DNA from 2 places in the Arthrobacter dokdonensis genome. Region 2 is predicted to be linked to the other one. Evidence: riboswitches for the same ligand, from Rfam matches in the RefSeq annotation. Region 2 holds a riboswitch; the other holds the start of a gene.
The links. Region 2 has a riboswitch for cyclic di-AMP ahead of DMB86_RS05450 (NlpC/P60 family protein). Riboswitches for the same ligand answer to the same signal wherever they lie in the genome.
Positions count from the first base shown of each region.

Region 1: it holds a riboswitch for cyclic di-AMP, as region 2 does, so the genes downstream of both, DMB86_RS04545 (aggregation-promoting factor C-terminal-like domain-containing protein) here and DMB86_RS05450 (NlpC/P60 family protein) in region 2, are expected to answer to the same signal.

Region 1 is NZ_CP029642.1:994,743-1,005,880, forward strand. Features, by position in the region: gene tadA (tRNA adenosine(34) deaminase TadA) at 1-471, opposite strand, end outside; gene upp (uracil phosphoribosyltransferase) at 503-1,141, shown strand; gene DMB86_RS04545 (aggregation-promoting factor C-terminal-like domain-containing protein) at 1,259-1,978, opposite strand; cyclic di-AMP (ydaO/yuaA leader) riboswitch at 1,985-2,170, opposite strand; gene DMB86_RS04550 (MarR family winged helix-turn-helix transcriptional regulator) at 2,364-2,933, shown strand; gene DMB86_RS04555 (MFS transporter) at 2,930-4,195, shown strand; gene DMB86_RS04560 (winged helix-turn-helix domain-containing protein) at 4,900-5,745, shown strand; gene DMB86_RS04565 (SixA phosphatase family protein) at 5,826-6,347, shown strand; partial or broken gene DMB86_RS21725 (IS982 family transposase) at 6,628-6,741, shown strand; gene DMB86_RS04570 (HNH endonuclease signature motif containing protein) at 6,858-9,203, shown strand; gene DMB86_RS04575 (YhgE/Pip family protein) at 9,338-11,138, opposite strand, start outside.
Region 2 is NZ_CP029642.1:1,226,877-1,238,014, reverse strand. Features, by position in the region: gene DMB86_RS05495 (amino acid ABC transporter substrate-binding protein) at 1-351, shown strand, start outside; gene DMB86_RS05490 (amino acid ABC transporter permease) at 375-1,028, shown strand; gene DMB86_RS05485 (amino acid ABC transporter ATP-binding protein) at 1,015-1,848, shown strand; gene fdhD (formate dehydrogenase accessory sulfurtransferase FdhD) at 1,948-2,784, opposite strand; gene DMB86_RS05475 (FdhF/YdeP family oxidoreductase) at 2,915-5,251, shown strand; gene DMB86_RS05470 (alpha/beta hydrolase family protein) at 5,386-6,246, opposite strand; gene DMB86_RS05465 (molybdopterin molybdotransferase MoeA) at 6,237-7,535, opposite strand; gene DMB86_RS05460 (DUF6457 domain-containing protein) at 7,545-7,826, opposite strand; gene mobA (molybdenum cofactor guanylyltransferase) at 7,863-8,495, opposite strand; gene DMB86_RS05450 (NlpC/P60 family protein) at 8,745-9,542, opposite strand; cyclic di-AMP (ydaO/yuaA leader) riboswitch at 9,546-9,721, opposite strand; gene DMB86_RS05445 (M23 family metallopeptidase) at 9,880-10,602, opposite strand; cyclic di-AMP (ydaO/yuaA leader) riboswitch at 10,692-10,905, opposite strand; gene DMB86_RS05440 (metal-dependent transcriptional regulator) at 11,109-11,138, opposite strand, start outside.

The DNA of each region.
Region 1 (11,138 bases), 230 kb from region 2:
GAAGAAGTCCCTCAGCAGCGCCGCGCATTCGTTCTGGCGCACGCCGGGAAACACTTCCACCCAGTGGTTGAGGCGGCGCTCGCGGAGGACGTCGAACACGGAGCCGGCGGCCCCGGCCTTCTCATCCCAAGCACCGAAAACCACCTTCGGCAACCGTGCCAGGAGGACGGCTCCGGCGCACATGGTGCACGGTTCAAGCGTGACCACCAGCGTGCATCCCTCCAGCCGCCACCCGCCCAGTCGCTGCGCGGCTTCCCGGATGGCCACCATCTCGGCGTGCGCCGTGGGGTCCCCATGCGCCTCACGCTCGTTGCGCCCCACCCCCAGCAGGCCGCCGTCGGGCCCCAGGACGACGGCGCCGATGGGCACGTCCCCCGTTTCCAGGGCGCGGCGTGCCTCCCCCAGGGCGACGCCCATCCACCCGGCATGCAGGGCCGTGGCGGGGGTCTCGATTGGGTGCGATTTAGACATGGGGGACACGGCTCAATGGTAGCTTTTATCTATGCGCGTACTGGTTGCGGATCATCCGCTGATTGCCCACAAGTTGACCGTCCTGCGGGACAAGAACACCCCGTCCCCCATCTTCCGCCTGCTCACCGAGGAGCTCGTGACCCTGCTGGCCTACGAGGCAACCCGCGAAGTGCGCGTGGAGCCGGTCAACATTGAAACGCCCGTAACGTCCACGGTCGGCACCGGCCTGGTTAAGCCCACGCCACTGGTGGTGCCGATCCTGCGCGCCGGGTTGGGCATGCTTGAGGGCATGACGCGCCTGCTTCCCACCGCCGAGGTCGGTTTCCTGGGCATGGCCCGCAACGAGGAAACCCTCGAGGCCATCACCTACGCCGAGCGGTTGCCCGAGGACCTGACCGGCCGTCAGGTGTATGTGCTGGATCCCATGCTGGCCACGGGCGGGACGCTGATTGAGGCGTTTAAGTTCCTCTTTGACCGGGGCGCCGCGGACATCACCTGCATCTGCCTGCTCGCCGCGCCGGAGGGCCTGGCCCGCCTCGAAGCCGCCCACGGCGACCGCGACAACGTCCACGTGGTCCTTGCCTCGATTGACGAGGGCCTGAATGAGAAGTCCTACATCGTGCCAGGCCTAGGCGACGCCGGCGACCGCCTCTACGGGGTCGTCGACTGACGGACGTGTCTGGCGTGCCGTAACGATGCCGCCGGTTAAAACTGTGACGCGGTGGTTGCTGATAATCCGTGGATTTTCAGCAACCACCGCGTCACAGTTGGTTAAGCCCCGTGCCGGTCAGTACCAGCCGGCGGCGACTTCCTGGGCCCACGCGCCGCAGGGCGTGCCGTAACGGCCCTCAATGTATGTCAGTCCCCAGCGGATCTGCGTCTTGTAGTTGGTGCGGTAGTCGGCGCCGGTGCTGGCCATCTTTTCGGCCGGCAGCGACTGGGCGATGCCGTAGGCGCCGCTCGAGGCGTTTTCCGCCGACGTCAGCCAGCTGGACTCCTGCGTCCACAGGCGGTTCAGGCAGCCCATCTGGTCTCCGCCCCAGCCCTTCGCGCTGAGCAGGCCCGCGGCATACGCCTGCGCGCCCGCGGGATCGTCCACAAGCGCCGGCGCCGCAGGCTTGGCGGGCGCCGCGGCGGGCTTGGCTACAGGAGTGACGGAGTCCGCTTCGCTCTTGACGGCAGGGGCCTTGGCCTTCGCCTTGGCCACGGAGCTGACGTCGATGTGGGAAAAGCTGACAGCTATGTCCGACGGGGCGGAAACGGCCGACGGCGAGGCCGTCGCGCCCGAAACCAGGCTCGCCGCCGCAAGGCCGCCGGGCACATTGTTGGTGGCCGCCTGGGCCAGCCCTCCGCCGGCCAGCAACGCCGCGGCGACGGCCACAACGGCCATGCGGCGTGCGGGCCCACCGGTTTTCGCTGCCGAGGCCTCCTGCTTGAGGGTCTCGCGGCGGGACTGCTTGCGTGCGGGTTCGGCACGGCGCCGGCCGTGCTGTGGTGCTGAAGACATAAGGGTAGGGCCTCTCCACGCCTGCGAGGTGAGCTGTCGGGAACGGATGGGAGCATCCGGCCGGGCGGCGGGCAGCAGCTGCTGCACGGACTTTCGGCTTAACCCCAAGGGCTTCCATGGGTAGGAGGCCCGCAAAGATTGGGTCCCCCGTCTCTGCCACATGAGTGAACGGGAAATGGGCGGCGGCAGAGCTCGGCGAACCGTCCATTTGTGCCCAGGAACCGTGGGTGGCTCAGCGGGCACTCACCCCACGCTACAGAAGCCGGACACCCTTGTCACATTTTGGTAACGACCGTGGGCAAGGCAACATTTACTTAGCAATGCTAATGACCTATGCTAAATGACAGACCATACGTAACCTAGTGGACCCAGGTTGATACAAAAGATGACTCAAACCCCTGTCGGCACTGTGCCTCGAATCACAGCATCGGACCAGCCTTCCGTTGCCGCGGACCGAGCGGCTGGGGGCCACGGTGCTGCGGACGTGGCGGCCGGCACCCCGGCGGCACAGAGGAAGGTTGCCGCGGCCAGGCGTCCGGCCGGGGCGGCCCCACTCGCCGCCGAGCTGCGCGTGGCCATCATGCGGACTTCCCGGCGGCTGCGCGCCGAAGCCGCCTCCCGAGACATCAGCCCTGGCCAATATTCGGTCCTGGCGGGCATCCTCAACGGGCCCCTGACCGTCGGGGAGTTGGCCGAGCGCGAACAGGTCCAGGCTCCGTCGATGACCCGGATCGTCAACGGGCTCGAGGCAGCCGGTTATGTCACCCGCGGGGAGAACCCGCAGGACCGGCGGCAGGTGCTTGTCCACGTGACCGGGGCCGGCACCGCCGTCCTGCAGCGGGCCCGGTCCCGCCGGACGCAGTGGCTGGCGAAGCGCGTCGCGGGCCTGTCCCCGGCGGAGCGGGCCACCCTCCACGAGGCGGCCCGGATACTGCAGGAGATGAGCGCCAAATGAATTCCATGTTCCGCGCGCTGAAGGTGTTCAACTACCGTCTCTGGGTGACGGGGGCGCTGGTGTCCAACATCGGCACCTGGATGCAGCGCGTGGCCCAGGACTGGCTGGTCCTGACCATATTGACCCACAACTCCGGAACGGCCGCCGGCATCACCACAGGCCTGCAGTTCCTGCCCATCGTCTTCCTCGGCCCCTTTGCCGGCCTGCTGGGCGACCGCGTCAACAAGCGCAAGCTGCTGCTGTGCACCCAGACCGCCATGGGCCTGTGTGCCCTTGTGCTGGGACTGCTGGTGGTCACGCGGACCGTGGAGCTGTGGCACGTCTACGTTTTGGCCCTCCTGCTCGGTGTTGCCAGCGCGTTCGACGCGCCGTCGCGGCAGGCGTTCGTCTCCGAAGTCGTCGCCAAGGAGGACGTGCCCAACGCCGTCGCACTTAACAGCGCGTCCTTTAACTTGGCACGGCTGGCAGGCCCCGGCGTGGCCGGCCTGGTGATTGCCCTGTTCGGCACGGGCCCGGCCTTCCTTATCAATGCCGCCAGCTTTGCCGCCGTGATCTTTTCGCTCTGGCGCATGCGGGTCTCGGAACTGCAGCCCGTGGTGCGCGTCCCCCCCGGCAAGGGCCAGATCCGTGAAGGGTTCCGCTACATCCGCCAGCGCCCGGACCTGATGATGATCATGGGTCTGGTGTTCATGGTGGGAACCTTCGGCATGAATTTCCAGATCACCAACGCGCTCATGGCGACCACCATCTTCCACCTCGGCCCGGGCGAATACGGCCTCCTGGGTTCCGTCATGGCCGTCGGAACGCTTGCGGCGGCCCTGCTGGCCGCGCGCCGCAAGAAGATGAGGATGCTCTACATTGTGGGCGGGGCACTGGCCTTTGGCGTCACCGTTGCCGTCGCAGCGTTCATGCCCAGCTATGCCCTGTATGCGCTGGCGCTGGTGCCGGTGGGGCTGGCATCCCTGACCTTCATGAATGCGTGCAACACCACTGTCCAGCTGACCACCGACTCCGCCATGCGCGGGCGCGTGCTGGCCGTCTACATGGTGGTGCTGCAGGGCGGGACCCCGATCGGCGCGCCCCTGGTGGGCTGGATTGCCACCGCGTTCGGCGCGCGCTGGTCCCTGTGGATCGGCGCCGTGGTGGCGATTGCCTCCGGGCTGGTGGCGCTGGTCATGATGAACCGCCGGAACCACGTCCGGCTCCGCGACCAAGTGCGTTCGTTGCGGCCGTTCGCGGTGGCCCAGGCGCTGCACCGGTAGGCCGGGCTGCCGGGCACGGCACGGGCGTTGAGGGCAGAGATCCGCGGTGCGCAAATTCTTCCAAGGTACAGCTCTGGCGGTTTCGGCTGCGCCGGACAGCCCGCCAGAGTACCGATGGCGCGGGTTCGACGCCGGAGAGCCCGCCAAAGCTGTCCGCCCGACGAAGCGAGTCGCTCGGAGCGCGGACTCTAGCACCGATTCACGGGCAATAGCTGTACGCGGCCGGCCGCTTTTTCAGGCCCCGGACCGGCCCTCGGTTTCTCTTATGAACTAATTGATCCAATGACCGCATTTCACCGAACGATCCCACCCGGTCGACGGCAATATGGGGAATGCGTTCGACATCAACCGCTTTACGTACAAAAAGTGAGACAAATTGGACACTGTTGGCTTGATCACAAAAGCGGTCGATATCTCATAATGTGGACGTTTGGCCCCTTTGTTACTTGCGAGTTCCATTTATTACGTAGGACACTGAATTTGTGAACATCCACTCAGTGAATTCTGCAGCCGCAGCCACCGCCTCCCACAACACAGGCGCACGCCAACACTGTCGTTGTCGAATGCAGGCCTAGCACGCACCCCAAGTTCTAGGCATTTTCGGCCCGCAAGGCCAGCCCCACCCGGGCAATTCGTCCTGGCCTTCCAGGACACGAGGAAAGCATTCGCGCCGTGACTTACGGCCATACAGCGAGGTAGTTCCCATGTCAGTCGCATCCGGATACGTCCACATTTCAGTTCGCAACGCGGCCAAGGCCGTCGCCCGAGGCTCAGCCCAGGCGGCGCAGCTTCGTCCGGCTGGTCAGGACCACCCGTCCTACGGCAACCCGGCCGCCTACCGCCGTGACCCCGATTCTGCTGCCGCCCGGCTGCGCGCCGCCCCGGAGGCGGCCCCCATGACTGCGCCGACGCCCGTGATTGCCGGCAGCGACACACTCCGCGGGGTGAACCCCGACAACGTGGCCCGCGGCTTCGTCCTGTATGTGGGCGTCGATGAGGACACCGCCGCCGCCGCTGGAACGTCACTGGCCAAGCTGGCGCAGGACATCCGCGCCTACGCGCAGTCACTGGTCCCGCAGGCGCAGAGCTACGCCGCGGTGGCCATCGCGCCGTCGGACGCCGTGGGCAGCCCCCTGGACGTGGTCCGCTCCACCTTCGGCGATCCCACCGTGGCCGGCCGCCAGCGCCAGGAACCCGTCCGCGCGGCGGTCCCCGCGGAGCAGCGCCCCACGGGCGTCCTCATCGACCTGGCCCGGCGTGAAGTCCACCTGGACGGCGACACGCTGAATCTGACGTTCAAGGAATTCGAGCTGCTCAACTACCTGGTGGAAAACGGCACCCGCACCGTGGGCCGTGACGAGCTGCTCGACGGACTCTGGGGCAACGCGGACGAAATCCCCAACGAGCGCACCATCGACGTCCACATCCGCCGCCTGCGCTCCAAGCTGGGCCGCCTGGCCAACACCGTTCGCACGGTCCGGGGGGAAGGCTACCGTTTCTACGAGCACCCGGAGGTCGTGGTCTGGGCCGCCCCGGAATACTCCATCTAGTCCCCAGAGCACGACGCCGGAGGGGCACCTGGGCGCCCGTCCGGCGTCGTGCTTCGGGTTTCCCTCACTAAACTTGCAGCATGAGCGAACACCACATCAAGCGGCTGGTCCTGATGCGCCACGCCAAGGCGGCCTTCCCGCTGGGCGTTGACGACCATGAGCGGCCGCTGGCCCAGCGTGGGCACGCCGAGGCGCCGCTGGCCGGCAGGTGGCTTCTGGAAAACGGGATTGTGCCGGACTTCATCCTGTGTTCCTCCGCCTTGCGCACCCGGCAGACCTGCACCTGGGTGTGCGAGCAGCTCGGCGACAAGGCGCCCACGCCGAAGCTGGAACAGGAGCTCTATGCCGCCAGCCCCCGGCGCATGCTCTCCGTGGTCAACCATGTTCCCGAAACCGTCACCACGCTCATGGTGATCACCCACATGCCCGGCGTCCAGGAGCTGGCGCTCACGCTGGCGTCCCGTGATTCCGACCAGGACGCCTACATGAACATGGCGAACGCCTATCCCACCAGCGCGTTCACCGTGCTTGAACATTCCGGCGACTGGGCCACCCTGGACGGTCAGGATGCGCGTGTCACCCATTTTGTGGTGCCGCGGTAGGCTTCCGCGCCGGCCCGGAGCCTCACTGGATGGGTAAGTCCCATGGCCGTTGACGGGGTGGGTGTCTAAAGTGGCTCGGAGGGTGTTGTGTTTGACTCGCGAACGCCCCTCAGCCGTCCTGGAGCACGGCCGCCACCTCATCCACGAAGGACTGATCATCCTCGGCCGTCCTGGGCTACGCCGGCCGCGACTTCGGACCATTCATCACAGAAGACCTGGCACGGCCCTGATCCGGGCCGTCTGCAAGGACGAGTAGGCACTCGTCGGTAAACACGGAGGCATTCGGCAATGGATCGAATCCGTCTTTGACGCCCTCAACGGCCAACTCAGCCTCGAATGCCATGGTGGCCGCACCCTCACCCTCACCCGTACCCGCGTCGCAGCGCTCCTGCTGTGGCCGTCCCAGATTTCTGGGGGTTGATGCCTCCACAGGAGGTGTTGTACTAGAAGTTACTCCACTTGCGGATTCCTCTTCTAATTATGTCAGTGGCCGTCGGTAGTGTGATGGGTATGGAAGCAACGGCAAGGGTGCCGGGCAAGACCGGAACCCGCACGGGGACAGGGGCCGCAGGTGAACACGTTCACCGGCTCCTCTCCCTGGCTGCCGCGCTCACCGCCGCTGCCGGAACTGCCACTACTGCCAGTGCCGCGAATGCCGCCAGCGCCGCGGCTGCCGGAACTGCCACTACTGCCAGTGCCGCGGCTGCCGGCGGAACTGCCGCTGCCGACGCCGGGGCCGTAGGCGGTGCCGGGTCCGAACTGTTGGCCGCCCCGCTCGGCGTCGCGCTGGACTCCCTAAGCGATGCACAGTCCGTGGCGTGGGCGAGGGACCTGGAATCGCTCTCCCGGGTCCTGGCCGCCCTGCAGGTCCAGGCCGCCGGTGACTTGGCCGCCCGGGCCCGTGCCGGCCGCTACGACGGCGAGGGTGCCACCTCCCCGGCGGACCTGCTCACCACCACCCTGCGCGTGGGCCGCGCCGAGGCGAACCGCCGGCTTCGCCTGGCCAAGCAATTCCTGCCAGTGACGGACCCGCTGACCACCGCCACCACCGCGCCCGCGCAGCCGGTGCTGGCCGACGCGTTCTTCTCCGGCGCCCTCTCCGCCGAACTGGCGCTGATGGCGTCCTCCCATGTCGGCGACGCAGCACATCTGGCCCGGGCCGGGCGCATCGGCCAGGACGATGTCGACCGGCTTGAGGCGACCCTGGCCGGCTACGCCCGCATCGAGGGACCGGACTTCCTGCGCCCGGTCGCCACCCGCGCCCTGGACCTGCTGGACCCCGACGGTCAGCAGCCCACCGAGGGCGAGCTGACCGCCAAGCAGGGCCTCTTCTTCCACCGCCCCCGCCGCGGCCTCATCCACTACGACGGTTACCTGACCATCGTCCAATACGAGGCCCTCATGGCCGCGATCGGCTGGGCCACCAACCCCAACCGCCACAAGGACATCAACACCCTCAACACCACCATGGACGGGCCGGACAAAAACCGCCTGGGCGGCGGGCCGGGCAGCGCCGGCGCCGGCAACGACGGCGCCGCGGCTGAGCCCCCGACCACTGACCGCGGCGGCGACAAAAGCGGGGTCCGGGCAGGCGGGGTTCTGCCGGGCCAGGCGGATCTCCTGGACATCCTGGGCGTCGCCGCAGCAATCGCACCTCCCCATGCACGGCCACCGGCACCGACGAGCACCCCTGAAACGTCCTGGCCCCCGCCCCAGGGCCCCCCACCTCATTGGGCCCAATCAGCCGACACCACCACGCACGGCACCCCCGCCAACGCCGGGAACGCCACCGAGGCTGCCACCAATGACGCCAACGAGGCTGCCACCGATGGCGCCACCAATGGGGCCAACGAGGCTGCCACCAATGACGCCACCGAGGCTGCCACCGATGACGCCACCAATGGGGCCAACGAGGCTGCCACGCACGATGGCGCCGGGAGCGACGGACCACCGGACAGCCCCGGCACCACCTGCAATGACGGCCTGCCGAAACGCCCCGGCGCCGCCGGCAATGACGGAGCCGGAGCCCCGTGCGGCGGGAAGGAATCGGCCGGCAGCGCCAGCGCGTTCTGGGCTGCGCCCGGCGTGGACCCGTCCCCGGGGGGCGGCGCCGACAGCTCCAGATGCCCCGGTGCCGGCGTGCCCGCCCAGTGGCCGCACCTGGTCGACGGGATCATGGTGCCCGAACCCGGCTCCACGCACGAGCTGGAGGGACTGGACCCGATCGACCCGGCCTGCACCGACCGGGCCGTGCAGGACAGGCGCACCAACGGCCAACAACTACTCGACGGGCTCATCGACGCCGTCAAGCTCGCTGCCCGTACCGGACTGCTCCCCGTCAACGGCGGGCTCAAGCCCCAACTGCTGATCTCCACCACAGAAGCCGACCTCCAGGCCAGCCGCGCACGGGGCACGGGCGGGATCGCGTTCCTGCCCTACACAGGACCGAACAACCTCGCCCTCTTCGCCACGGAGCTCTGCGACGCCGACGTGACCACCATGATCCTTGGCGACGGCACATCCATCCTCAACGTCGGACGCACCCAGCGCCTGTTTACCGACGCCCAACGCAAGATCCTAGCCGCCCGGGACATTGGCTGTACCTTCCCGCACTGCACCCGCGCCGCAGCCAAGTGCGACGCCCACCACGTGGTCTCGTGGCAGGACGGCGGCGAAACCAACATTTCCAACGGCTGTCTACTGTGTGCCTATCACCACACCCTGATCCACCAGGGCCACTGGACCCTCAGGCTCGTCAACGGCACCCCCTACTACACCCCCGCCTACAGCATCGACCCCACCCGCACCGAACGCCGCAACACCTACCACCACGGCCTCACCAACGCGGGCCGCTGATCCCTTATTCGACGGCCTCGGGCATTGTGGGCAAGTTCGACCCCGCGGGGGCTTGATGGTTGATTGATCCGGTTTGACACTCTCCGGGCTACGTTAAGGGACCCACGCCATCAACGGCAACAGGGCTGGCTCATCTAGACGGCGATCTCCGGCATCAGCGTCTTGAGCGTCCACGTCTTGTTCCTTCGGACGGCCAGCCAGGCAAACAGCCCACCCAGGAGCGTGTAGCCGAGCAGGCCCAGCACAATCGGCACCAGCGGCGCCAGGTCGGCACCGTAAATCAGGTGCCGCATGCCCTCCACCACGTGCCCCATGGGCAGGATCTGGTGCATGAGGTGCAGCGGTTCCGGCGTGGTCTCCCAGGGGAAGGTGCCCCCGGAGGAGACCAGCTGGAGCACCAGCAGGATCAGCACCACAAACTTGCCTGGCGTTCCCAGCAATGCCACCAGGCCCTGGATCAGGGCGGTAAAGGCAACGGACGCCAGCAGCAAAAGTCCCAGGGCCAGCCACGGGTGGCTCGGGTTCAGCCCCAGCCCCAGCACCACGACGGCGTACAGCAGCAGCGCCTGCACCGTCGACACCGCGGCGAACGGCAGCCACCCGCCCACCGCAATCTTCCACGAGGGCGCGTTCGATGCCAGGGCGCGCAACGCCAGCGGACGCATTGCCTGGACCAGCATGAAGGCACCAATCCACAGGGCCAGGACCAGGAAGAACGGGGCCATCCCGGAACCGTAATTGTCGGCCTTTGCCTGGGAAATGGAATCCACACGGATGGGATCGGCAATGACGCCGGCGGCGTTTTGTTTCTGTTTGTCGTTGGGGTTGGGCACCGACCCGGCGCCGCTGCGCAGCTGCGTGGCAAGGTCCTTGGCCCCGGCCGCCAGCTTGTCGGAACCGTCCTTGAGGCTGGCTGCGCCGTCGTCGACCTTCTTGGCCCCGGCGGCCAGCTGGTTGGCGCCGTCCACGGCGGAACCCTGACCGATCGAGAGCGTGGCCGCGCCGGTGGACAGCTGGGCCGCCCCCGCATGGGCCTGCGAAATCGCGGAGGTGAGGGCCGGCGTCGCACCGGCCAGGTTGGCGGCGCCGTCGGCCACTGCCTGGGAACCGGACGCCAGCTTCGCGATGTCTGCGGCGTCCGTCGCGAGTTGTTCCTTGAGGCTGGTGACGGGGGTGCTGGCGGCCGCAGCCTCGAGTGAAGTGCTGATCTTGGCGGCTTGGTCCTTGGTTACGACGCCGTCGGCCACCAGCGTGTCCAGGGTGGGCTGGACGTTCGCCTTGGCCGCACTGTCCAGCTGGTCGGCGGTCCCGACGGCGTTCTGGACCTTCGTGTTCAGCGTAGCGTTTCCTTCCGCCACGGCGGCGGCGCCGTCGGCGAGTTTCCTGGTGTCCGCCGGAAGCGCGGCGGCCCGGCTGTCCAGCTGCCCCAGGCCCGTGTCCAGGGCGGCACTGCCGGCCACCAGCTGGTTGGTGCCCGCCAGAAGCTTTTCCTGCCCGGCTGCCATGGAGCCGGCGCCCGTTGCCAGTTCACCGGTGCCGGTCTTGAGTGTAGCGACACCGGAATCGAGGGCCGCGGCGCCGTCGGCCAGCTGCTGCGCCCCCTCCGCGGCCTTCACCAGCTGGGCATGGATGGTGCCGTATCCGGTCAGCAGCGCGTTGGCGGTTTGTTCGCCCACCTCCTTCGCCACGGAATCGTGGACCTGGGCGCCCACCTTGTCCACGATGGAGGTGAGCAGGTAGTTGTTGGCGTCGTTGGTGGTCACGCTCATCATGGCCTGCGTGGCGGAGTTGAAGTCCTCCGGCGAGGCCAGGTTCTTGGAGAAGTCCTTCGGAATGGTCAGCGCGAAGGCGTAGGTCCCGGATTTAACTCCGGCGGCAGCCTGGTCCGAGGAATCCACCAATTGCCAGTCGAACTTCTTGCCCTCCACGAGGTTC
Region 2 (11,138 bases):
AAGACCACCGCGCAGTCCCTGACGAGCAACTGGTACACGCTGGCCAAGGACAGCGGCGCCAACGTGGAGCCCGTTGAAGGCTGGGCCCAGTCCGTCTCGCTGCTCAAGGACGGACGCGTCGACGCCATTGTCAACGACAAGCTGACCTTCCTGGACTACCAGGTCACCAACCCCAATTCGGGCCTGAAGATCGCCGCCACCACCAAGGATTCCTCCGATTCCGTGTTCGCCTTCCACAAGGGCTCCAAGGCGCTGGACGGCGCCGTCAACACGGCCCTGAAGGAGCTGGCCGCCGACGGCACGCTGACCACGCTGAGCAAGAAGTACTTCGGCCAGGACGTGTCCAAGTAGGGCCCGGACGCTAGGGTTCAGGCATGGACTTATTTTGGAGTTCGCTCGGCCCGATGCTCCTGGGCGCCGTCAAGGGCACCATCCCGCTGGCCCTGGCCTCCTTCGCCATCGGCCTGGTCTTGGCGCTGCTGGTGGCCATGCTGCGGATCAGCCGCAACAGGCTGGCGAACGGGGTGGGCCGGTTCTACGTCTCGGTCATCCGCGGAACGCCGCTGCTGGTGCAGCTGTTCGTCATCTTTTACGGGCTCCCGGCCGTGGGGGTGAAGCTCGATCCCTGGCCCAGCGCCATCATCGCGTTCTCCATGAACGTGGGCGGCTACGCGGCGGAAGTGATCCGCGCCGCCATCCTCTCGGTGCCGCAGGGCCAGTGGGAGGCCGGGCACATGATCGGCATGTCCCGCGGGCAGACGCTGCTGCGGATCATCCTGCCGCAGGCCGCCCGCGTGTCCGTGCCCCCGCTGTCCAACACGTTCATCTCGCTCGTGAAGGACACGTCCCTGGCATCCCTGATCCTGGTCACGGAGATGTTCCGGGTGGCCCAGCAGGTGGCCGCCTTCAGCCAGGAGTTCATGCTGCTCTACCTTGAGGCGGCGCTCATCTACTGGGTGATCTGCCTGGTCCTGTCCACGGCGCAAACACAGCTGGAAAAGAGGTTGGACCGCTATGTCGCCCACTGACGCCCCAGTCCTGCAGGTCCGCGGCCTGAACAAGTCCTTCGGGTCCAACAAGGTGCTGCGCGGCATTGACCTGGACGTCCCGCGCGGCAAGGTGGTGGCCCTCATCGGCCCCTCCGGCTCCGGCAAGACCACCATCCTGCGCTCCCTCAACGGCCTGGAGACGCCCGACGCCGGCACGGTCACCGTGGGTGCCCGCGGAACCACGGGCGACGGTGCGGATGCCGGGGAAGGGGGCTCCGGCGTCGTGCCCCGGCTGCCGGCGCTCACACTGGACTTTGGCGCGAAGGTCACGCCCAGGGAGGTCGCATCGCTGCGGGACCGCAGCGCCATGGTATTCCAGCATTACAACCTGTTCCCGCACATGACGGTGCTGCAAAACATCATCGAAGGGCCCGTACGCGTGCAAAGGCGCCCCCGCGCCGAGGCCGTCGCGGAGGCGGAGACGCTGCTGGACCGGGTTGGCCTGCTGGAGAAGAAGGACGCACACCCGTTCGAGCTGTCCGGCGGCCAGCAGCAACGCGTGGGCATTGTCCGCGCCCTGGCGCTCAAGCCGCAGCTGCTGCTCTTTGACGAGCCCACCTCAGCACTCGACCCGGAACTGGTCGACGACGTCCTGGCCGTCATCAAGGAACTGGCCGAAGAAGGCTGGACCATGGTGATCGTCACGCACGAGCTCGCCTTCGCCCGCCAGACCGCGGACGAGGTGGTGTTCATGGACGGCGGCGTGGTCGTGGAACGCGGGCCGGCCAGCCAGGTCCTGCGGAACCCGCGGGAGGAACGCACCCAGGCGTTTGTGCGCAGGCTGCTGCACGAGATCTAACGCCAAGACGCGACCCCCTCCCTCCCTGCAGACGCTCCTGCAGATAATGGGCGCATTTTCCGGACGCTCCTTCAGATAATGGGCACTTTTCCCCGACGCTCAGTCGCCGATCCGGGCGTCGTGCGTGTACACGTTCAACGTTTTTCCCCGGCTGAATCCCACCAGCGTCAGCCCGGACTCGCGGGCCAGGTCCACGGCCAGGGACGACGGCGCACTCACGGCCGCGAGCACCGGCACCCCCGCCATCGCGGCCTTTTGGACGAGCTCAAACGAGGCCCGGCCCGAAACCTGCAGGATGGTGTTGGCCAGCGGCAGCCGGCGCTCCCGGAAGGCCGCGCCCACCACCTTGTCGACGGCGTTGTGCCGTCCCACGTCCTCACGCAGCGACAGCAGCTCGCCGTCGGGCGCAAAGAGGCCGGCGGCGTGCACGCCGCCGGTCTTGTCAAAGAGCTTTTGCTGTTCACGCAGTTCCTCAGGCAGCGACGCCAGCACCTCGGCCTTGACCAGCGGCTGGTCCACCGGCGAGGTGATCGGGTAATGCGAGGATTTCCGCACCGCGTCGATCGAGGCCGTGCCGCAGATCCCGCACGCGCTGGTGGTGGTCACGTTGCGCCGGGCCGACAGTGCCGGCAACGCGACGTCGGGACGCAGCTGCGCCTCCACCACGTTGAACGTCTGCTGCCCGTTCTCATCCTCGCCGGCGCAGAAGCGCAGCGAAATGAGCTCGTCGGGCACGGATATGATCCCCTCGGAGACCAGGAACCCGGCCACCAGGTCAAAATCGTCCCCGGGCGTGCGCATCGTGACGGTGAAGGATTCATGGCCCAGCCGGATCTCCAGGGGCTCCTCCGCCGCCAAGGCCTCCTCGCGAACCACGCGCCGGTGCCCGGCCAAATCAATCCTTGTTGCCTTCACTCGGTGAATCAGGCGTCCCACGGGTCCTCCAATTGACTGCTGCCCCTCCTTTCAAGGGTAGTTGCTCCCCGGGTAATGAACAGCCTAAGAAGGCTCCCGGCGGGATAGGCTGGCCACCGAAGAACTCTTCCCAGGCGAAAGGGATGCTCTCATGGCCGGCAAAGCGCCCCAGGAAAACATCAACGAACAGCAGCTCACCGTGCGCAGCATGCAGAAGAAGGCCGTGGGCATCCCCGGAATCCTGCACTCCATGGAGGTTTCCCTCAATCAGATGGGTCCGCTCCGCACGGCGCAGACGCTGCTGAAGATCAACCAAAAGGACGGCTTTGACTGCCCCGGCTGTGCGTGGCCGGAGGCCGAGCAACGCCACGCCGCCGAATTTTGCGAAAACGGGGCCAAGGCGGTGGCGGAGGAAGCCACGAAAAGGCGGGTCCCGCCGTCGTTCTTTGCCAAGCATTCGATCAACGAACTGCGCGAGTGGGACGATTTCCGCCTGGGCCAGCAGGGCCGGCTGACCGACCCCATGTTCCTGGCCGAGGGCAGCGACCATTATGTGCCGGTGTCGTGGGAGCGGGCGCTGGGGCTGCTGGCGGACGAGCTCAAGGCGCTCAATGACCCCAACGAGGCGATCTTCTACACGTCGGGGCGCACATCCAACGAGGCCGCGTTCCTGTACCAGCTCATGGTGCGCGGGCTGGGCACCAACAACCTGCCGGACTGCTCCAACATGTGCCACGAGTCCTCCGGCTCGGCACTGACGGAGACCATCGGCATCGGCAAGGGCTCGGTGTCGCTGGAGGACATGTACCAGGCCGAGCTGATCATCATCGCCGGCCAAAACCCGGGCACCAACCATCCGCGCATGCTCAGCGCCCTGGAGAAGGCCAAGAAGAACGGCGCCGTGATTGTGGCCGTCAACCCGCTGCCGGAGGCCGGGCTGATGCGCTTTGACAATCCGCAGACGGTGCGCGGACTGGTCGGCGGCGGGACCGCTCTGGCGGATGACTTCCTGCAGATCAAGCTCGGCGGCGACCAGGCGCTGTTTCAGGGTCTGGGCAAATTCCTGCTGGAGGAGCAGCGCCGGCCCGGTTCCCCGCACGAGGGCCGGGTGTTTGACACCGCGTTCATCGAGGAAAACACCACCGGGCTCGGCGAATGCCTGGCACAGCTGGAGGCCGTGACCTGGGAAGAAATTGTCACCGCCTCGGGCCTGTCGGAGGAGCAGATCCGTGCCACGGGCGCGCGGCTGCTGGCCTCCACCGCCACCGTGGTCTGCTGGGCCATGGGCCTGACGCAGCACAAGCATTCGGTGCCCACCCTGCGCGACGTGGTCAACGTGCTGCTGCTTCAGGGCAACATCGGCAAGCCGGGCGCCGGAGTCTGCCCGGTCCGCGGCCACTCCAACGTCCAGGGCGACCGGACCATGGGCATCTTTGAGCGCATGCCGCCGTCGTTCCATGACGCCCTCGACGCCGAATTCGATTTTGCCTCCCCGCGGGCCAACGGCTTCGACACGGTTGCCGCGATCGAGGCCATGCGCGACGGGCTGGCCCGCGTGTTTGTCGGCATGGGCGGCAACTTTGTGCGGGCCACGCCGGATTCCAACGTCACCGAGGCGGCGATGGCCAAGCTGTCCCTGACCGTGCAGATCTCGACCAAGCTGAACAAGTCGCACCTGCATGTGGGCAGGCAGGCGCTGATCCTGCCCACGCTGGGCCGCACCGAGCGGGACACCCAGGCCGGCGGGGACCAGCGCGTCACCGTCGAGGACTCCATGAGCGCCGTCCATGCCTCGCGCGGGCGCCTGGCCCCGGCGTCGGACAACCTGCTGTCCGAGGTCGCCATCGTCGCCCGGCTCGCCGAGCTGCTCTTTGCCACGGACGACGGCGGCACCCGGCCGGGCGCGCCGGTTGCGGACTGGCCGGCGCTGGCCGCGGACTACTCCCGCATCCGCGCACACATTGCCAACGTCGTGCCGGGGTTCGAGGACTTCGAGGCGAAAATCGACCGTCCCGGCGGGTTCATCCTTCCGCACGGACCGCGCGACTCGCGGTCCTTTTCCACCGAATCCGGCAAGGCCCACTTCACCGCCAACCCGCTGGAATATCCGAAAGTGCCCGCGGGGCGCCTGCTGCTGCAGACGCTGCGCTCCCACGACCAGTACAACACCACCATTTATGGCAAGGACGACCGCTACCGCGGCATCAAGAACGGCCGACGCGTGGTGTTTGTCAACGCGGCCGACCTGGCGGCGCTGGGGATTGCCGACGGGGCCATGGTGGACCTGGTCTCCGAGTGGAAGGACGGCGTGGACCGCCGGGCCCCGGATTTCCGTGTCGTGGCCTATTCAACGCCCGTGGGCTGCGCCGCCGCATACTACCCGGAGACCAACGTGCTGGTGCCGCTGGACTCCACAGCGGACGTCAGCGGCACGCCGACGTCCAAGTCGGTGGTGGTCCGCCTGGAACCCGTCCCCGCCCTCCGCTGAGGTTCGAGATCACGACGCCTCCGTTCGCTGAGGTTCGAGATCACGACGCCTCCGTTCGCTGAGGTTCGAGATCACGACGCCCCAAATCCCCCGCGAATCGGTGGTTATCTCGAACCTCAACGAGGGGGGACGGGTCAGGGCCAGGTGCCGTCGCGCAGCCAGGCCAGGGTTTGGGGCCAGAACGATTCTCGGTAGCGGCTGTGGAACAGGGCAAAATGGCCCAGTGACGCTTCGCCGTACCCCTCCGGGGACAGGTGCACCACGCGGGACGGGCTGTTGGGCGTATATGCCACGGCCCGCTCCATCGCCGGGATGGTGGCATAGGAGTCGTCGGTCGGCGCCAGGGCCAGGATGGGTGCGGTGACGGCTGCCTGGTGCGCCCGGAGGGCGGTGCGCAGGGAACCGGCGGCAGCCGTCGTGAAGTCCTTGCGGCTGCGGGCCCAGTCCAGCGCCACGCCGGCCGGAAGGTCTTCCATCAGGCCCAGGCGCTTCGCCGGAAAGTAGCCAAAGACGCCCACCAGCGGCAGTGTCAGCAGGGCGCGGCCCCAGTGCGCCAGCTGGTTCCCCGGGCGGAGGTCGCGCCAGTAGGCGTGCTGCGCGCCCACCGTCAGGATCCGGCCGAGGCCCGCGGCATGCTCCGCCAGTCCGACGCCGTAGCCGCCAAAACTGTGGCCCACCAAGTGCACGGGCAGCCCGTCCCCTTGTTGCAGCGCCCAGGCCAGCACGGCGTCGATGTCCAGCGAACCCCACTCAAACCAGCGGACGCGCTGGCCACGGAGCGGGCCGCCGCGGGATCCCCCGATCCCCCGATAGTCGAAGGAGACCGCGGCGAAGCCGTTCTCGGACAAAAACGCCGCGTAGCGGTGGTAGTAGGCGGCCCTGACGGCCGTGGCGCTGGCAATGACCACGGTCCCCCGTTTTTCCACGCCTTCGGGCACCCCGAATACCTGGCCGGCCAGCACACGGCCGTCCGAACAGGTGAACGTCAGGTCCACGGCAGCCGGAATGCGGTGAGGGCCTCCCCCATTTTGGCGCCGTGCGGCGGCACCACCATGACGCCGTCGGCCGCCGCCAGTCCCCGCATCATGGCGGAGTCGGTGTTGGCACACGGCGACGCAAGTCCGTAGAGCAGTCGGTACGGCATGAGCCGGGTGGGCCCGTGATACTCCTTGATGGGCGATCCGCAGGCTACCTCGAACGTGGCGGGCAGAGGTGCGGCGCCCAGTCTGGCCAGCAGCGGAGCGCCGATGGTGAGCAGGGCAATCATGGCGGCCAGCGGGTTGCCCGGCAGTCCTACCAGGAAGCGGCCGTCCGGAAACTCCGCCAGCAGGCTCGGATGCCCAGGACGCATGGCGACGCCGTCGATATGGAAGGTGCCGCCCATCCGTGCGATGGCCGGCCGGAGGAAGTCCGCGCTGGAGCGCCCCGTGGCCCCCGTGGTGATGACGACGTCGGCCGGGTTGCCTTCCGTGTCGGCCAGCGCCTCGAGCGTGGCCTCCAAATTGTCCGCGGCGCGGCGCAGCCCCACGACCGTGCCGCCCAGAAGTTCGACGACGCCGCCCAGCTGCGGGGTAAAGGCGTCCCGGACGTGGCCGGGCGTGGGAAGTCCGGACTGAACCACCTCGTCGCCGGTCAGCACCAGCTGCACGGCCGGACGTCCCAGCACGGACACGTCGTCCAGTCCACCCAGCGCCGCCAGCGACAGGTGCGCGGGATTCAGCGTGACACCGGCTTTCACCAGGAGCTCACCCTCCGCCGCCTCCTGTCCGGCGGGACGGATGTGCTGGCCGTTTTTTGGTTCGCCCGGACGGGCGGCGCCGCCGCGCACCAGGACGGGCAGGCCGTCGTCGTCCGTGGAGAGCAGCCCGGCTTCACTGCGCAGGACGGACTTGGCGCCTTGCGGGAGCAGGCCGCCGGTGACGATCGGTACGGCCTGTCCGGGCGAGAGGCGGCGGCCGGGCTCGGTCAGGATCCACGGCGGGCTGCCCGCGACCGCCCAGCCGTCCATGGCGGACGAGGCGTAGTGCGGCATCGGATGAAGGGCGACGATGTCGGCCGCCAGCTTACGGCCGGCCGCCCGTTCCAGGGGGATTTCATGGGCGGGCAACGGTTCAGCGACGTTGTAGGCGGCCGCCCGGGCCTCCTCCCAGGTGTGCGGCAGGGTGCGGGGCTCCGCTGCGGGTGCTGCCGGCCCGGGCGTTTCCGGCGCGTGGGCGGACGAAGTCTGCTGGTCCGGCGTTTCCGGCGCGTGGGCGGATCGCACCGGGTGGGTGTTGGCTGGCACCTGCCCCCCCTATTCGGCGGAAGCGGGCGCTTCGGCTGCGGCCAGCTTCTTGGCCAGCCCCAGTGCAGCGGCCATTGCCGGAGCGGAACCGGCCTGTCCCGAACCCGCGGCCAGACCCGCGGCCAGTCCCGCCACGAAGGTGGTCAGAGGGGCGGCCGGGCGCACCACCGAATGGGCTGCCACCCCCGCGAGGTTCAAGACGGCGTGGACATCCACTTCAATGTCGGCAATCTCAAAGGCCGCCATCAGCTTTGCCAGCCATGCGTCCAAAACCTCGTCGTTGTTGTCCATGTCCTGCCCCTTCCCGTCCCGGTCGTCCGGGCCGGCTCAAACCGGGGCGTCGATTCCGTACAAGCGGGCGTCGTCCCAGGTGTCGATGTCCGCCGCCAGTCCCGCCGGCACGGCACATTCCTTGGTGTTCACACTAGCAACCAAGGAGAAGACTGAAGCATTCTCCAGCTGGTGAGCCGTCCGGGCCGCCTCCACGGCCGCCCGCAGCGGCGCCAGCGGGTAGATCGCCGCCAGCGGCTGGCGGCGCCCGCTGTCCACGGCCATGACGCCTTCGTCGTCGCCGCAGCCGGCCACGGCGTCGGCCAGCAGCGGCACGAGCCGGCCCGCCTCCGGCATGTCGCACGCCAGGACCAGCACCCTGCCTTCGACGCCGTCCAGCACCGCCAGCCCGGCCGCAAGGCCCGCGGCCGGCCCGGAATGTGGCGGGTCCTCCTGCACCAGCTTGAGGCTGCCGGACGGCGCGCCCGGACCCAGCCAGGCTGCCAGCTGCTCCACGGGCCCGACGACGGCGGCCCTCCCGGCTGCGTTGCCGCCCGGCTCAGCCTCGATGGCGTCTTGGGCAGTGCGCACGGCGCGCGCCAGGAGTGTTTCCCCGCCCACCAGCAGCCCTGCCTTCGGCTCTCCGCCCAGACGTCGCGAAAGGCCGCCGGCGAGGATCACGGCCTGCACGGGCCCCTGCTTCCACTGTCCATGCGTCCCATGCTAGCCCGCCCCCGGTGATGCCCGCCCCACCGTGAGGTTGGAGATAACCACCGCACCGCGCCCGAAACGCCATGGCTCCGCGTCCGATGGCGGGTGCTGCCGGGCAAGGTCCGCTTCCCACTGCCGACGTCCACCCGCCACTGCCGACGGAGACAGCACAGGGCCCCGTCCGGTGGACGGGGCCCTGTGCTGCACTGCCGGTTTTTGCCGGTTTGCCTAGTGGCCCATGGCGATGAAGACGGGGGCGGAGCCTCCGACGTCGACCGACCAGACAACAGTGTTGCCGTGGAAGCCGCCGTGAACGGCCTGGCCGTTGCCAATGTAAACGGCGATGTGGGCCATGCCCACGCCACCGTCCGCGTAGTAAATGAGGTCGCCGGGCTGTGCTTCAGCCTGGGAAACCGTGCGGCCCAGGGAGAGGTAGCCTGCCGGCCAGCCGTGGTAGTGGATGCCTGCCGCGGCCAAGGAGTTGGTGACCAGCATGGTGCAGTCCTGGGCAACGCCAAGCTGTGCGAGGGCGGCAGCGGCGATCGTGGCGCCAATGCCGCTCTTTGCCACAGGTGCGGGAGCTGCTTCGGTGGTGGTAACGGTTGCGGCAGGAGCCTGCGCAACCGGGGCAGCCGGTGCGGCAGCGGGCGTCTCGACAACGTTGCTGCTCTGGGCTGCCACGGCAGGAGCCGGTGCTACGACAGGAGCCTCGACGACGGGAGCCGGCGTCGAGGTCACCTTGGGGGTGGCGAAGGAGATCTTCACGGTGGAGGCCGCAGTCACTGCCGAGGCAAGATGCGTGTTCTGGCTGAGCGTGGTTCCACCGTCGGAGGCGCGCTCCACGGTGGGGGTGGCGGCATTGGCTGCAATGCCGGAAGTAAGGACCAGTCCGGAAGCTGCTGCGATTACAGCGGCTTGGCGTCCGACACCGCCGACGTTGGAGCTGACGGCTTTCGTGATGACGGAGATCGGGCTGGTCTTAACAACCTCGGCGCGGTGGCGCCCAAGGGCAGTGTTTGAAGACAAGAAGGATCCTCTCCCAAAGCCTGCGAGGTAAGCTGTCGGATTCGGATGGGAGTCACCCGGCCGCTCCACACTCGGGCAAGGACGTTTTTCCTTGGCGAATGTTTCGCGGCTTCACCCCTAGGACTTCACACGTGAAGCCCGATAATGGTTCCCCCGCCCCTGCCAGACGATTGATACGAACGGACCGTGAGCGGTGGCAGAGCTAGGCAATCCACTCACAGGCGCCAGCTTGATTCGAAGTTGGCGCGGTTATGACGGTACAGCAGTTTTTTTCCAATGTCACGTTCAGGTCACGGTCGTGTCTCTAAGTCGTGACCTGGAACCCCTTGTGGAGGGACTAAAGCCAACCCATCGGGTCGACGGTCTGGTCGTCGACGATGACCTCAAAGTGCAGGTGGCAGCCGGTGGAGGCTCCTGTGGTGCCGCTGAGGGCCACCTGGTCCCCTCGCTGGACCTTCTGGCCGACCTTGACGCCTATCGAGCTCAGGTGGTTGTACGACGTCGACAGGCCGTTGCCGTGGTCGATCACGACACGGTTCCCCCCGCCGTACGGGTGCCATCCGGCAAAGGTGACGGTCCCGCCCGCCGCGGCAAACACGGCGGTGGAGCACTGGATGGCGTAGTCCTGCCCGGTGTGCATTTCACCCATCGCACCCGTCAGCGGGTTGAGGCGGGATCCAAATGGAGAGGTGGGCGTGAGCGTCTTCAGTGGTGCCGACAACGTACCCTTGGCGGCCTGGGGAGTGACGTTGGAAGCCTTGACCTTCAGCGTTTCCTTCAGCTGGCCGTCCGGATTGAGCGCGCTGGCAATCGCCGGGGCGTCAAAGTTGATGGCGACGTCGGACGCCGCCGTGACCACCGTTTCCGCGGCAGCCACGTGGTTGGTGTCAACGCTGGCCAGTGAGACGCCCGTCGCGGAAGGCACGGTGACGGCAAGGGCCAGACCCGTGGCGGCCAGGGCTATTCCCACCTTCTGGCCGGCCCCGTGGGCCAGGCGGGTCCGCATCAGGGTGCCGAGCGTGGCGTGGGGTGCAATGGTGGAACGTTCGGACGCGAGCATTTCGCGGCGCGTTAGCGGGACGGACACTGCTGGCGGGGCTGGCGAAGGAACCGCCCGGCGGCGCCCGTGCTGCTTGACCTCTGACACAAATAACCTCTCTGAGAAGCACCTGCGGAGTTAGCTGTCGGATTCGGATCAGAGAGTGCGGCTTTCGATCCGGCCAGGCCCCGGCACGCATCAGTCCCTGCCATGACAGGGTGCATCGATGAATTGCGAGCGGTGGCTTGGCTTCACCCCAAGGCGGACTGGTCGGTCCGCCGCTTGTGGTTCCCCCGTCCTTGCCTGAAATTGCTCAAACCACCCTCTGGAGGCAAGGCTCGGTGTCAGAGGTCGGTAACGCTTTGGTTACAGCGCCAGGTAGTTACTATACGGTACAAATGGTCACCGTGATAGTTCCGTTACATTCGGCGGCTTGGGCGTCAAGCGCCTTACGCGGATCCGCCCGGACACCAGCGGCAAAAGCGCGGCAAGCGCGCGGTGAACATCGATGAAAGGGCCCGATCCACCTAGTTCATGGCGACAAAAACGTGCGAGGC